2 regions of the Gluconobacter albidus genome follow, and region 2 is predicted to be linked to the other one. Evidence: riboswitches for the same ligand, from Rfam matches in the RefSeq annotation. Region 2 holds a riboswitch; the other holds the start of a gene.

Region 1 (7,735 bases), 880 kb from region 2:
CGCGGCTGCTATCCTCCAGCAAAACGACGCCCGTGGAGGAAAAGGGGCGTCGTCCGTGCCAGATGACCTGCCGCGCGGGGGAAGGAAGCGGAAAACGGGAGAGGACGTCGCGGGCTTCGGCGTCCGACAGTGCGGGCCAATCCCGTCTGCTTTCGGGACCATTGACGCCGAACTGTCCGGAAGCCTCCGCCATGCTCAGAACCCCGTCGAAGCGGTGAACAGGGCTGCAAACCCGCCGCCGATGAAGTAGCTCGGGGCACTTCCGGCGATGGTGGTGCCATACACGCCGGTCGTGTCCTTTGCATTCATGGTCGGACTGGCCACGCCGGAAAGGTAGTGTTCGTTTGTGATGTTAATGAAGTTCATCCGCAGGGTCGGCTGATGCAGATGGATATGGTCCGAAAAGCGGTAGCCGATGGCGAGATCGCCGGTCGTGTGATCCGAAACGCGCTCGTCATTCGTGAACGTCGCGTACTGGTGGCCGGTGTAATGCACGGTGGCGACGCCGAAGATGTGTCCGTCGTCATAGCTCAGCCCGGCCGCGGCCTGAAGGGTCGGGCTGCGGACGGCGATGCGGCCGCGGGTGCGCAGCAGGTCGCCGCCCGACATCAGGTCATTGTCGATCGTGGCATGCAGGTACTCGCCTGAGACATAGGGGCTGAAATGATGCCAGGGACGCAGGCCGATTTCCACGTCCACGCCGCGGGAGGTCTGGCCACCTGCGTTCATCGTCGTGCTGACGATGGAGCCATTCTGGACGGCCTGCGTGGAGATCTGGCGGTTGGTGAAGTTGTAGTTGAACAGCGTCAGGCTGCCGATGATCCAGCGCCCCGTGCGGCGGTATCCCAGTTCTTCGGAAATGGAATATTCGTTGCGGACATCGGCCGATCCGGTTCCGTACATTTCGCCCGAAGAGGGGTCATAGGTGTTGTACAGCGAGCTCTGATCCGGGGCGCGGAAATTGGTCGTGGCGTTGAAGAAGATCTGGTTTTCCGCGTCAATGCGCCAGCGCACGCCGAGGCGGGGCAGGGGCTCCATGCTATTGGAGCCGACATGGTATTGCGGGCCCGGCATGCTGTTCGTGCCATCGCGGTTCATCATGACGGCCTTGAACCCGAGGTCGATGGCCAGATGGTCATGCAGCAGGGACATGTGGTCGCCGATGAACAGCGCGTTGGTTTGTGAAATGGTGTGGAAGCTGCCGCCCAGAAGGCGTTCGCCGTTGGGCAGGCGGATCACGTCGCGGCCGTTTTGCGCCCAGATGTCCGGCGCATAGCCGTTGGTCTGGACGGCCGTGAAGGGCTGCTGTTCGTTGTCGTCGCCATAATCATACCAGTACCCCAGAACGAAATCGTTCCAGCCGGTTTTGTAGTGAAGCGCACTGGTAAAGCCGGAGCGGTAGCTGCGCTGGGTGTAATCCGCGCGAACAACGCCCACGCCGTCCTGCGCGCCGGGGAGGTTCAGAGTGTCCGACAGGGCCTGTGTGCCTTGGTAAAGTCCGGTTTCGGACAGCGTGCTTCCGCCCGGCCAGTTGCCATAGGCAAGCTGCGCGTAGGGTGTGACGTCCAGGGTCAGATGGTCGGTCAGGGTCAGATGGACCGGCGCGCCGCCATAAAGCGTGCGCTCTCCGTCCCGCCACAGACGCCAGTAATTCGCGCCGTTTTCCGGATTGCTGCTGTCATAATGGGCCAGCAGGTTGTTCTGGCCTTTGATCCCATCCGATTTCCATGTGTCCATGGTGGGTTCGGGATACCAGCTCGTGATGGTTGTGTTGAAGGTGCCGATGAGGCTGGCGCGGTTGCCCTGCCCCCATTCCTTGAGAAACTTGAAATCGACATGCTGCTTTTCGTCGCGTCCTGGCCCGCGCCAGTTGTCGGTCGCGCCGTGGGAGTAGGAGACGAAGCCACGGATGCCGGTATGGGCGATGTCGCCGGTGTCGAGGCGGATGAATTCGCGGTTGGTGTTGTAGGACCCGTAAGACACGCTGGCGTCACCCCCCGCTTTTTTGGCGGGGTCGCGGAAGGTCAGGTTCATCAGGCCCCCGGCGGCGTTCAGGACCGGACTGTCCAGATCGGCCGAGCCCTGCGACAGGGCGATTTCCTGATAGTTCTCACTGTCTGCGAACTGGCTGGGCGTGCCGGAATAGGCGGCGACATCGTTCAGCGGCATGCCTTCGAGCACATAACCGATGGCGCTGTTATCGAGCCCGCGGACGGTGATGTCGGTATTGGGAGAAAACCCCATCGGGTCGGACGAGGACACATTGGCGCCGGGCAGCATGGCAGCAAGCTGGAAGGCCGTGGCCATGGGGGCCTGTTTGGAAATGAAATCCTGACTGACGGTACTGACTGATTTCACGCCGTCCTGCGGATGGATCAGGCCGCCTCCCGGCTGGTTTCCGGGCGCGCTGTCTGGAATTCGGTGGACGACGATATGCTCGGCCACGTGTTCGGCCGGGGCGGTGCGGGGCGCATTCGTGGCTGGGGAGGCGGGGGCTGTCTGATGGGTTTTCGGGCCGGTCGTATCGGCTGCATGGGCGACGGACAGGCAGACCGTGGTGCCGAGCAGGGCCGGCAGGATGCCATGATACCGCAGGCGGGGTGCAGCAGAATTTCCGTGGTGTCCGTGGGCCATGATGGAACGCGCCTCGCCTGCAAGCAATGGGAGTTCAGCGCTGACAGGAAAGGTTCAAGCTGCTGGCTGGCTGGATCATGAGAATGCGTCCGTCAGGCAGCGACCACCATCCCTCCGCCAGTGTGAACTGGATCAGGTTCAATGGGTCACTGCGCCCTATGACGGACAAGCATCATGCCAGCAGAATCTCAGCCCCTTGCCGGGGCTCCCCACGGTGAAGCGTCACAGATCGTCCGGGGACAGGAAATTGTCAATATGAGCAGATTTTGTCCGCGCAGTGCAGATGGAATGTTGCAAACAATTTCGAGAGCATTCTTCATTCTTTATTAATAACGACATGTATAGTTTTCAAAAAACATCACGCCAGTGTCCAAGCAGTGCGTGAGAGCTGAGCTCAATAAAGGCGATCATGTTAAACTGGATTGAAAAAACCGCCTACGTCCGACAGAAAATCAAAGTACTTTTTGCGATTCTTGTCATGATTGCCTTGGTGCAGTTCGTGGTGGAGCAGCTTTGCGAGCATCTGTTTATTCATTACCGGCATGAACAGATGCTGTCGCAGTGCATGGGGCTGCTGTTTCAGGTTGGACTGACACTTCTGATCGCCCGGTTCGCCATTCATGTAATTGCCGTGCCTTTCGAGCAGATTACCGCTGCGACGGAGAAGGTCGCGGGCGGCGCTCTCAACATCACCATTCCGTGCCTTCATCACCATGACTGTGCGGGGCGGCTGGCGCGCTCGCTTCAGATGTTCCGTGAAAACAGCCAGAAGCAGTTGAAGCTTCAGGAAAACTCTGCGGAAGAAGCACGGGATGCAGCGCAGATCCAGAAGGAACTGTCCGGCCGGAGCGAGCGTATCCGGAGGGTGCAGGATGAGACGATCGGGACCATCTGTGCCGGACTGGAGATTGTGAAGGAAGGGGATCTGACCTTCACGTTCGGCGGCGGTTTTCAGGACCGGTTCGAGGAATTCCGGCAGAATTTCAACACGCTCATCCAGATCTACCGGACGGCAATCGCCAAGATTTCCGATGCGACCTCCGTCATCGCCAACGGCACTTCCGAAATTGCGTCAGCCTCTACGGAACTGAGTGGACGAACGGAACGTCAGGCCATCACCTTGGCCCAGTCTGCCGCCTCCATCAACAGCATCACCCAGACGGTCGGAAAAACGGCGCGTTCTGCGGTAAGGGCGCGTGAAACGGCTCTTGAAACGCGGGGACAAACCGTCGTGGTTTCGGAGATCATGCATTCGGCCAACCGGGCCATGGGCGAAATCCGGACGTCGTCACGGCAGGTCGAGAGTATTCTGGGCCTGATTGAGGAAATCGCGTTCCAGACCAATCTTCTGTCGCTGAATGCCGGGATCGAAGCGGCCCGGGCGGGAGAGGCCGGTCAGGGTTTTGATGTTGTGGCCAAGGAAATCCGGGCTCTCGCGCAGCGCTCCGCCAAATCGGCGCAGGATATCCGCAACATCATCACGTCTTCGGGCCGGCAGGTGGAAGAGGGTGTCCAGCTTGTCGGGGATGCGGACCGCTCGATGAAGGTCATCAGTGAGCATGTGGACGGGATCACGTCGCTGCTTGAAGACATCTCCCGCTCCACGACGGGCGAGGCCGAGAGCCTTGAGACGATTAACAAGGCCATCAACGAAATGGACCAGATGACGCAGCGCAATGCCGCGATGGTGGAAGAGGTCAACGTGGCCTGCCGGAATCTGAGCAACGAGGCGAAGGATCTGTTCGCTGAACTGTCCAAATTCCGTTTCAGCCCGGCACAGTCCGCAGGCAGGAGACCGGGGTCCATACCCCGTGAACTGGTTCCGGCCGGTTTCTGAGGCTTTTCAGGAAAGTGAAAGACGCATTTTCCTGACATGTCTCGACATCGGAGCCGATATTCCCGACACTGACATCCATGGTTGTCAGTCCGCTCTTTCTTTCTGCGCTGAATGACAGGGCCTGCCCATGATGGGCGGGGCCTTCCGGTCTCTGGGGCGGCGGAATTACCGCGTCTGGGCCATGGGCGCGCTGGTTTCGAATATCGGAACCTGGATGCAGATGACAACTCAGGACTGGCTGGTCCTGACGGAACTGACCCGGCAGGATGCAACGGCAGTCGGGATTGTTACGGCGCTTCAGCTTGCCCCGCCCCTTCTGCTGATTTTCTGGACCGGAAAAATTGCCGACAGGGTGGAGAAACATCGCTTCCTGCTTCTGACGCAGGCCGCACTGGGCACACTGGCCATCGCACTCGGAACTCTGGTGGTGACCGGAATGATCCGGTTGTGGGAAGTGGATCTGTTCGCCTTCCTGAGCGGATGTGTTGCGGCATTTGACAGTCCGGTCCGACAGATTTTTGCTGGTGAACTGGTGGGCGAGGAAGACCTGCCGAATGCGGTGGCACTCAATTCCGTGTCGTACAATGCCGGTCGCATGATCGGCCCCGCGGTAGCCGGGTTCTGCATTGCGGAACTGGGTTCGGGGTGGTCGTTCATCCTCAACGGGTTTTCATTTTACGGCGTGCTGATGTCGCTTCTGTCCCTGCGGGCGCAGGATTTGCACCGTCTTTCGTCCCGCAAACCGGAAAGCGCGCATCAGGAAAAGCAGGATCTGCTGTCGGGGGTGCGGTATGTCTGGAAGCGCGATGATCTGCGGACCATTTTGTTCATGCTGTTTCTGCTGGGCGCTTTCGGACTGAATTTCCCGATCTATATTTCGACCATGGCCGTCAGTGTCTTTCATGTCGGGGCGCATGGTTACGGGGTTCTCAATTCGGCGATGGCGGTGGGGACGATTACGGGCGCGCTGTTCGCTGCCAGCCGCAGGACCATGAAATTTTCGGCGCTGCCGCAGGGGGCGGTGGTGTTCAGTCTGGCCTGTCTGCTGGGCGCGCTTTCGCCTGGATACTGGGCCTTTGCGGTCACGCTGGTCATGGCGGGCATGGCGTCCCTGACGTTTACGGCGGTGAGCAACAGCTACATGCAGCTTGCGACCGATCCGGGCATGCGGGGGCGCGTGGTGTCGATCCGTTTTGCGGTTTTCGCGGGGTCCTCGCCGCTGGGGGCGCCGCTGGTTGGGATGGTGGCCAACTCGCTGGGGCCGCGCTGGGCGCTGGGTGTGGGGTCTTTGTCCGGGATTCTGGCAGCGGGAGTGGCGCTGCTTTATCTGCACCGTACCCAGGCGGGGAAGGAGACGGTATCCTGATGGGGCGCAGGGGCTGGGTTGTGCGCGGGCTGGCGTTTGGTGCGGTTCTCCCGGGTCTGTTTCTGCTCTGGATGGGGTTCGTGGCGTTTCGGGGGCTGTCAGCCGTGCCGGAGCGTTCTGAGATGGCGGTCATTTTCGGGACGGCGGTGACTGCGAAAGGCACGCCCCGGCCTGCGTTGCAGGAACGGTTGCAGGAAGGACTGCGGCTCTGGCGCGCCGGGCTTGTGCGGACTGTGATGGTGAGTGGGGCGATCGAGAGCGGCAATCATCGTGATGAAGCCCGGATCATGGCGGACTGGCTGATGGAGCGGGGTGTGCCGGAGGCCGCCATCATTGTGGATTCGCACGGGAACAATACCTGGTTGACGGCCCTGCATGTCGCGCGTCTGCATCCGCAGGGCGCGGTCGTGGTCACGCAGTGGTTTCATATCCTGCGGGCGGAATGGGCGCTGGGCCGGGCGGGCGTATCGCCGGTTTCGGGTGCGGCGCCGTCCCGGTTCCGGCTGGCGGAGCTCTGGTATCTGTTTCGGGATTCCGTGGCGCTTCCGGTCTACGTCCTGACGAAAGCGCCGGCTGGCTGACTCAGTAGGGAACGCCGATCTGTTCGATGGCTGTGGCAAGGGAAGGCGCCAGCGGCATCATGGGAGCCAGTGTGGACTGATAGGCGTGATACAGATCGCCTTTGCCTTTGTAGATCGTCTCGGTGGGTTCGCCTTCAGGGCTGACTTCGTTGAACCAGCTTCCAAAATCCCGGTCGATCAGGGTCGTGTCGATATAGTCCCAGATCGTGCGGTACCAGTGCTCGTAATGAGGGTTTCCAGTCCGCTTGTAGAGATTGATGGCAGCTGTCAGTGCCTCGGCCTGTGCCCAGTGGATGCGGCTGCGGTTATGGGGGGCATGCTCCCAGTTGATCGTGTAGAGCATTCCCGGTCGGCCATCGGCGTTCCAGCCGGTGTTCATCCCCGTTTCGAACAGCGCCTGCGCGTCGTGCAGCATCCAGTCCGGGGCCTCCAGGCCATGACGGAGCAGGGCGGCTTCGAGTTTCAGGGTCAGATGCGCCCATTCCACGAAATGCCCCGGCGTCATGCCATAGGGGCGCAGGTCGTCGTTGGGTTTGTCGCTGTGGTACTCGCGCATGAGGGTCCAGTTGCGATCGAAATGCTCCGGCATGGCGAAGCCCTGCCCGGCGGCCAGTTCATGCACGAAGCGGGTGACGATGCGCCGGGCGCGCTGCAGCCACTTCACGTCTCCGGTGACGTCCGCCAGAGCCATGAAGGCTTCGGTGGAGTGCATGTTGCTGTTTGCGCCCCGATAGTTTTCCTCGTCCGACCAATCCGGAGCGAAGCTCTCGCGCATGACGCCTTCGTCCTCGCTCCAGAAATGGGTGTCGATCTGATGGGTGGCGTCTTTGAGCAGTTCGCCTGCGCCCTCCGCTCCGATCAGGACGGCTGAAGAGGCGGCAAGGGCGACGAATGCGTGGAGATAAGCCTGTTTGCGGTCATTGTCCTTGTCCGCGAAATGCTGCCAGCCGCCATGGTCGTCATCGCGGAAATGCGTGCGCAGGGCGTGGATGCCATGCGCGACAAGTGGTGCGCTTCCGGGAAGGCCCTGCAACTCGGCCAGTGCATAGGCGTGAACGCAGCGTGCGGTCAGGGTGGCTTCGGGTTTGGCGTTTTCGGGAAGGGTGCCTTCCAGATCCAGTCCTGCGAAACCTCCGTTGACGCAGCCGCCCTTGCTGAAATCCAGAAGACGGCGACCCTGCATTTCCAGCCAGGCCCGGTGTGAGGGGCGGCGGATCCAGCTGTCGCGGCTGAGAAGGGTAGGCGAAAGGCGATCGGTCATGAGGCGCTCCGGGCAGGTCTACGGATTTAGTCATCAGGACGTTTCAGACGCGCCGG
Region 2 (7,735 bases):
CGCCACCGGGTCTTCGGCCTGCTGGATGTCCGTCACAACGGCCGCGCTGTCCGCCCCCGCCGCAAAAACCCCTTCAAGGCGCTCCGGCGTGAGGCCACCAATGGCGACAAGCGGCGTCTCTCCGGCGCGGGTTTTCCAGTCCCGAACGCGCTCCAGCCCCTGCGGCCCCCATTTCATTTTCTTCAGAAGTGTCGGATAGACGGGGCCGAGTGCGACATAGGCCGGTTCGTAAGACAGGGCCCGTTCGAGTTCCGCCGGGTCGTGGGTGGACAGTCCGAACCGGATCCCCACACGCCGCAGAGCCTCAAAATCGGCGGTCTCCATGTCTTCCTGCCCGAGATGGATAAAATCGCACCCCAGTTCCAGTGCAAGACGCCAGTAGTCATTGATGACAAGCTGCGCGCCATGTGCCGCGCACAGCGTCCGCGCATGACGGATCTGACGGCGCAGTTCCGCCTCTGTCATGTCCTTCAGCCGAAGCTGAACCAGACGCACGCCACAGGGCAGCAGCGTTTCCAGAAACGCAACGTCGCCCACCAGAAGATAAAACGGATCAAGCACTGTCATCACGACAGCTCCGCCAGACCGAAAACGGGTGTCGAGGCGCAGGCCATGTCCCGTCTGGGCATCAGCCCGGCCTCGAACGCTTCCCGCCCCGCCTGAATGGCGCGACCGAATGCCCGCGCCATGGCCGCCGGGTCCACGGCCTTGGCCACCGCCGTATTGAGCAGAATGGCGTCCAGCCCCATCTCCATGGCCTGCGCCGCCTGACTGGGCGCTCCGATCCCGGCATCCACAACCAGCGGAATCCCGGCGAAATGCGCCCGCATGGTCCGCAGACCTTCAGGATTGCGCAGCCCCTGCCCCGATCCGATCGGCGCGCCCCACGGCATCAGCACCTTGCATCCGGCTTCCAGAAGTTTTTCCCCCACGATCAGGTCTTCGGTCGTGTAGGGAAACACCTCGAACCCCTCCGCACACAGCACACGCGCGGCTTCGACAAGCGCGAACGGGTCCGGCTGGAGTGTGTCGGCATGGCCGATGACTTCCAGTTTGATCCACGATGTTCCGAACACTTCGCGCGCCATGCGGGCCGTGGTGACGGCTTCGCGGGCCGTATGACACCCCGCCGTATTGGGCAGCAGGCGGCATCGGCTTTCGGACAGGATGTTCCGGAACGCCGCACCCGCAGCGCCCTCCCGCCGCAGCGAAACCGTGATGATCTCCGCGCCGGACGCCTCGATCGCCTCCAGCAGAACCGCGGGCGACGGATACTGCGCCGTCCCGAGCATCAGCCGCGACGTCAGATCAACGCCATAAAACATGTCAGCCTCCCTGCATCGGAGACAGGACTTCGACCTTCATGCCTTCGTCCAGACGGGTTGCCTCACGCATGGAACGGGCAATGAAATCGCCGTTCAGGGCCGTGGCCACGCAGGGGGCTTCAAAACCCCGTTCGATCAGCAGGTCGGCCAGCGTCCGGGCCTGTGTCCTGACGATCTCGCCGTTCAGATCAATCCGCATGCGCATAAATCTCCGCAAGTTCTGCCGCCAGCCGCTCGGCGCAGACGGGCGCCATCAGGAAACCGTGGCGGTACATCCCGTTGACGTAACTCCGCCCCCCGACATGGCGCACGGCCGGAATATTGTCCGGAAAGGACGGACGCAGCCCCGCGCCCAGTTCAAGGATTTCAGCCTCGGCAAAGCCCGGATGAAGCGTGTAGGCCGCCGAAAGCAGTTCCATCGCCGCTCGCGCGGTCACCGGGCCGGGCCGGGCGCTTTCCACCATGGTCGCCCCGATCATGTACCGATCCCCATCCCTTGGCACGACGTAACAGGGAAAGCGCGGATGCAGCAGCCGGACCGGCCGCGTCAGCGACACGTCCGGGGCATGCACGATCAGCATTTCCCCCCGCACGCCGCGCAGATCGGCGAGACTGTCCCGCGACGTCAGTCCCCGGCAGTCCACGACATGACCGCACGGCGTCCCGGAACGGAAGGTCACGCCTTTCGCCAGCAGGCTGTCACGCAGACTGGCAAGCGCTTTGCGCGGGTCCAGATGCGCTTCGGTCGGGAAAAACAGTCCGCGCGCAAATCGCCCCTCCAGATCCGGCTCCAGATCGCCGGGGACGACCCAGTCGTGCTGCTGCGTGGCACGCGCAAAACGATCCAGTTCGGCACCATCACGCGGCGGGGCGACGACAAGCGTGCCACGCTTTGTGACATCCGGAACATGGGCCGCCCACCAGTTCACCGCCGCCTGCCCCTGCGCCACGATCAGGTCGGGCGCGCTTTCTCCCTCGCAGAACGGGGCCAGCATTCCCCCCGCAAACCGTGACGCCGCCTCTGGACTGCCCTCCGGGACGATGACTTCCACGTCAAGACCCCGGTCGGAAAGGGCCGTGGCGCAACACAGCGCCGCAACCCCCTCCCCCAGGACGGAATGGATCATTCCGCCGGTTCCGTCACGGGAACATAAAGCGCCCCGCCTTCCCGGAATTTCCCGGCCATTTCTTCCATTCCAGCCTGTTTTTCCGCTTCTGCCCGGATGTCATGGGAGATCTTCATCGAACAGAATTTCGGCCCGCACATCGAGCAGAAATGCGAGACCTTGTGCGCCTCTTTCGGGAGGGTCTCGTCATGCATGGACCGCGCCGTATCGGGGTCCAGACCAAGATTGAACTGGTCTTCCCACCGGAACTCGAACCGCGCGCGGGACAGCGCATCGTCACGCATCTGCGCGCCTGGATGCCCCTTCGCCAGATCCGCTGCATGGGCTGCAAGCTTGTAGGTGATGACGCCGGTTTTGACGTCATTGCGGTCCGGCAGGCCCAGATGTTCCTTGGGCGTCACATAACAGAGCATCGCCGTGCCGAACCAGCCGATCATGGCCGCACCAATGGCGGAGGTGATGTGGTCGTAACCCGGCGCAATATCGGTCGTCAGCGGGCCAAGCGTGTAGAACGGTGCCTCGTGGCAGTGCTCAAGCTGCTTGTCCATGTTGGCCTTGATCTTGTGCATCGGCACATGCCCTGGCCCTTCGATCATGACCTGACAGTCCTTCGCCCAGGCGATTTTCGTCAGTTCGCCAAGGGTTTCCAGCTCCGCGAACTGCGCGGCGTCATTGGCATCCGCAATCGAACCGGGGCGCAGTCCGTCTCCCAGCGAAAACGACACGTCATAACGGCGGCAGATGTCGCAGATTTCATCAAAATGTTCGTACAGGAAGCTCTCGCGATGATGATGCAGGCACCATTTTGCCATGATGGAGCCACCACGGGAGACAATGCCCGTCACGCGACGCGCCGTCAGCGGGATCATGTGCAGGCGGACACCGGCATGGATGGTAAAATAATCCACCCCCTGCTCCGCCTGTTCGATCAGCGTATCGCGGAAGATTTCCCATGTCAGGTCTTCCGCAATTCCGCCAACCTTCTCCAGCGCCTGATAGAGCGGAACCGTCCCGATCGGCACGGGCGCGTTGCGAATGATCCAGTCGCGGATGTTGTGAATATTGCGGCCTGTCGAGAGATCCATGACCGTATCCGCGCCCCAGCGGATGGACCACACCATTTTCTCGACTTCTTCTTCCATCGAAGACGTCACGGCCGAGTTACCGATATTGGCATTGATCTTCACAAGGAAGTTACGGCCAATAATCATCGGTTCGAGTTCGCGGTGATTGATATTGGCGGGAATAATGGCGCGACCCGAGGCAATTTCCTGCCGCACGAATTCCGGCGTCACGAAATCCGGAATGCTGGCTCCGAAATCCTCGCCGTCGCGCGCTTCTTTCAGGGCTTCCGTCCGGCCGATATTCTCGCGGATGGCGACGAATTCCATTTCCGGCGTGATGATCCCCGCACGGGCATAGGCCATCTGTGTGACAGCGCGATCTCCAACAGCCCGCAGGGGACGACGCTGCTGCGGAAAGCTCGGTGTCAGCCGGTCACCCTGTGCAAAACCGTTATCAGCTGCCGTGATCGTCCGCCCTTCATACTCTTCCACGTCCCCACGATCGCGAAGCCAGTTTCCCCGGCTGTCCGACAGGCCCTTTGCGATGTCGATGCTGACGGAGGGATCGGTATAGGGGCCTGAACTGTCATAGACATTCAGCGGACATTCACCCGAAACCGCAATCTGCCGGAGCGGCACCGCGATGTCATGATGCATGCCCCGGACATGGATCTTGCTGGAGGCCGGCAGAGGGCCGGTCGTAATAGCGGGAATGGAAGCGTTCATGTGGTGTCTCCTCAAGCGCACTCGAAAAGACCCAAGAAACGTGAGGCAGAAAGGGAGCCGCCGCCCCCAGTGCCCAATAACGGACACGGAAAAGGCCAGATCGGCCCGAGAGGGACACGCCCTCCGGTCTTCCTACGCCAGCATCAACTGGGTCAGGTTCAAAGGGTCGCCTCACCGTGGCGCCGGTTTCCCGACGTCACCAATTGGCCTCTCAGTCCCCTGGGCGGGACTCCCCTGACAGGCGCGACAGTGCTGGAGAAGCGTCCGAAGATCAAGTGCAGAATGGAGCACACATTTCCTTGATCCAATGACGGACGCTTCATCACGCGAGACCCCGGACATGTGTTGCAGACGCAGAAGAACGATCATCAAACCGTCACACACACAAAGCCAAACGCTCCCTACAAGGTCATTTCGCAAAACGTCCGATCGGATCGCCCTGCCGTGCTTTCACACAAGCTCTTATGGTCTGCTGTTCTGGGCGCATGTGCCTGCGTTCCGCTGAAGGCCTATGCCTGGGGGGAGAGAGCGCATTCCCTCATCGACAGCACCGCAATCAACGCCCTTCCGGATGACGGACCGACTTGCCTCAAAAAACAGGTCTCGCTGATCGCGGATTCGGCCAGCGTTCCGGATAGCTGGCGGGCTGCGAGCGAGCCGTTTTCAAAGATGGCCGAAGACCCCAATCATGGCTGGTTTCGCGAACAGTCCGCTTTTCTGAAAACGATCCCCCGCTCGCGCGTCGCCTTTATTCTTGCGCTGTACCGCGAACATGAACGCCTCGAAGCCCTCGGCTCGCCCGAAGCAAAACGCATGAACGTCCGCTGGGCCGGTACACTGCCTTACGCCGTGGTCGAAGGATACGAACACCTCGTCGCAGATATGCGCGCGATCCGCGAAGCGCAGGCTGCCGGACATGATCCATCGGCCCTTCAGACCGATACCGCCTTCATAGTGGCCTGGATGGGGCATTACGTCGCCGACGGATCGCAACCCCTGCATGTCACGATCCATCATGACGGCTGGGTTGGCCCCAACCCGCATCATTATACCCGAGACCATAATGTCCATGGCCGTTTCGAGTCCGATTATGTCGAAATGATCAACCTGACCGAACGGGACGTGCAGCAGCACCTCGCACCACTCGGGCATCAGAGTGGCGACGTCTTCGACCTCGTTCTTGCCTATCTCGCGCAGTCACACCGGGATGTCGAAACGGTCTACGCTCTCGACCAGTCCGGCGCCCTCAAAGACCCGCAGAACAAGGCTGCGCGTCACCTGGTTTACGAGCGCACCGCAGCGGCGGCGGCCATGCTGCGCGACCTTGTCTATCGGGCATGGCGGGAGAGCGCCCTGCCGCCCGAGACGTCAGCGCAGCCCGACCCGGCAGACCCGGAAAGCCCCGGATATGATTCCGCTTCAGGGACAGTACCCGCCGCGCGCTCCCCCTCTCTTCCTCCGTCCGTCCGTCCCTCTCCGGCTGGCTGAAACCGGCCCGGTTCGGGGCAGGCATCGCCAGTCTGTCATGACGTCATTTTTTGGAGCTGTGTCAGCCTTGGATTTCCATTGCAATGACCGGATCGTCTGGATTTCGCAGCAGATCCTGCCTCACGAACCGGACGTACGCCGCTGGCTGCGCGGTTTTCGTGATATCGACACCGACGACGTCATTCAGGAGTGCTACGCCATTCTGCTCGATGTCGAAGTCGCAGCAATACAAACGCCCAGAGCCTATTTCTTCCGGATCGCCCGGAATATCGTCCTCCAGCAGTACCGCCGGGCGAAGGTTGTCTCCATTACGGCGCTGGCGGAATTCGACGTCCACGGCATCGCGGACGATGCCTCATGTCCTCACCGGACGATCGAAGCCCGGCAGGAACTCGAACGGCTTCATCACATGATGCAGGATCTCCCCGAACGTTGTCGTCAGGTCCTTCTGCTGAGGAAACTGGAAGGACTTTCACAACGTCAGGTTTCCGAACGGCTCGGCATTTCGGAAAATATTGTCGAAAAACAGGTCGCCCGTGGTCTGCGCGCACTGAGCCGACTATTCTGCGACGACCGGCCGACACCCCCGAAAACGCGCCCCGCCCCGATGAAGAAGGTTACGACCCTCCTTTGAGCCATGATGACACGAGCATAGGCTCGATTGATGCGGTCGCCTTCGATTGGGTCGCACGCCTCGACAACGCCCCTCTGAATGTTTCCGATGCCGCAGCCCTCCAGCGCTGGCTCGCAGAAGACGTGCGCCATCGCGGAGCCTTCGTGCGTGCGCAGAGCCTCTGGATGTCAGCAGGCCGCATGGCCGCGCTTCAGGGCATGCCGCTTCGCGCTCCCGTCCCGCCCCGCGCTCTTTCAAGGCGCGCGCTTATCCGTACGGCCGTAGCGGCCGGGATCGCGGGGGCAGGCCTGATCCCGCATCGCTCCGCAGATGCCTCGGAGATTTTCCACGCGGCCTCCGGGCTGATGCACGTCACCCAGCCGGAATGCGGCGAGATCGTTCTCGATCAGGGGACGATCCTGCGCATTCGCCGCAATACCGGCCGCCCTGCGTTCGACCTGCTCACGGGGCGCATGAGTCTGGCAGCACGCCGCGTGTCCCTCCCGATCAACATGAACGGGCTTTTCATCGCCTTGCAGCCTTCCAGCAAACTGATTGCTCATGCAGCCGGAACCGACAGCGATGCCCTCGTGCTGCAGGGTCACGCCCTGAGCCATTGCGCGCAGGAACGGATGGAGCGCCATCTCCATGCACGGGACTGGATCCAGACCACCCCCCGTTCCATTACGGTTACAACCCTCTGCGACGACGACATGGAGCGCGCTGTCGCCTGGAGTCAGGGCAAACTCGAATTCCAGTCCGTGGATGTCGTAGAGGCCATCTCCGAACTGAACCGTTACAATGCCAGAAAGATTATCCTGACCGGATCTGCCTGCGCGCACCGGAAAATCAGCGGTATCTTCATGCTGGACGACCCTCTCGGTTTCGCCCGCGTTCTCAGGGAAATATTTGGTGTCCGCCTCAGTATTTCCAAAGAAAACATTGCAATTTCATGACCGGAACCATGCGTTCGTGACGCCATAAAAGCTTCACACAAACACAACGGCGGATTTTTCGATCTTTTACATCTTTGAAGCGAACGTAGCCGAACGGGGATCGAACCTGCTGTGTCTCGCTTTATCCATCATACACGATTTCTTTCTGCTCTTGCCTTCTCGACAACCTGCCTCGCCAGCGGTTTCGTACCCCACAGGGCCTTTGCGCAATCGACTGCATTCAATATCGGACGCATGCCGATTTCCCGCGCGATCATTACCTATGGTCGGCAGGCCAATATGCAGATCATTCTGGCCGATCCCGTGCGCCAGTCCATCACCGGAAATGCCGTTCAGGGCAGCATGGACAGTCAAACCGCTCTGGAGAAACTTCTGGCCGGAACCGGACTTGAAGTAATTTCCACGCATGACCGACTGATTGTCATCGGTCTTCGCA

The links. A riboswitch is a leader RNA that binds a small molecule or an ion and turns the genes downstream of it on or off. The one in region 2 is predicted to bind thiamine pyrophosphate.
Region 1: it holds a riboswitch for thiamine pyrophosphate, as region 2 does, so the genes downstream of both, A0U94_RS11035 (TonB-dependent receptor) here and thiC (phosphomethylpyrimidine synthase ThiC) in region 2, are expected to answer to the same signal.

Annotation. Positions count from the first base shown of each region.
Region 1 covers NZ_CP014689.1:2,411,437-2,419,171, reverse strand. Annotated here, with positions in the region: gene A0U94_RS11040 (phosphotransferase enzyme family protein) at 1-193, opposite strand, end outside; gene A0U94_RS11035 (TonB-dependent receptor) at 196-2,634, opposite strand; TPP riboswitch at 2,727-2,856, opposite strand; gene A0U94_RS11030 (methyl-accepting chemotaxis protein) at 3,044-4,471, shown strand; gene A0U94_RS11025 (MFS transporter) at 4,599-5,837, shown strand; gene A0U94_RS11020 (YdcF family protein) at 5,837-6,418, shown strand; gene A0U94_RS11015 (AGE family epimerase/isomerase) at 6,420-7,679, opposite strand.
Region 2 covers NZ_CP014689.1:179,161-186,895, reverse strand. Annotated here, with positions in the region: gene A0U94_RS00765 (thiamine phosphate synthase) at 1-567, opposite strand, end outside; gene A0U94_RS00760 (thiazole synthase) at 567-1,325, opposite strand; gene thiS (sulfur carrier protein ThiS) at 1,327-1,524, opposite strand; gene A0U94_RS00750 (FAD-dependent oxidoreductase) at 1,514-2,452, opposite strand; gene thiC (phosphomethylpyrimidine synthase ThiC) at 2,449-4,242, opposite strand; TPP riboswitch at 4,355-4,488, opposite strand; gene A0U94_RS00740 (phospholipase C/P1 nuclease family protein) at 4,687-5,730, shown strand; gene A0U94_RS00735 (RNA polymerase sigma factor) at 5,798-6,364, shown strand; gene A0U94_RS00730 (FecR family protein) at 6,361-7,299, shown strand; gene A0U94_RS00725 (TonB-dependent receptor) at 7,534-7,735, shown strand, end outside.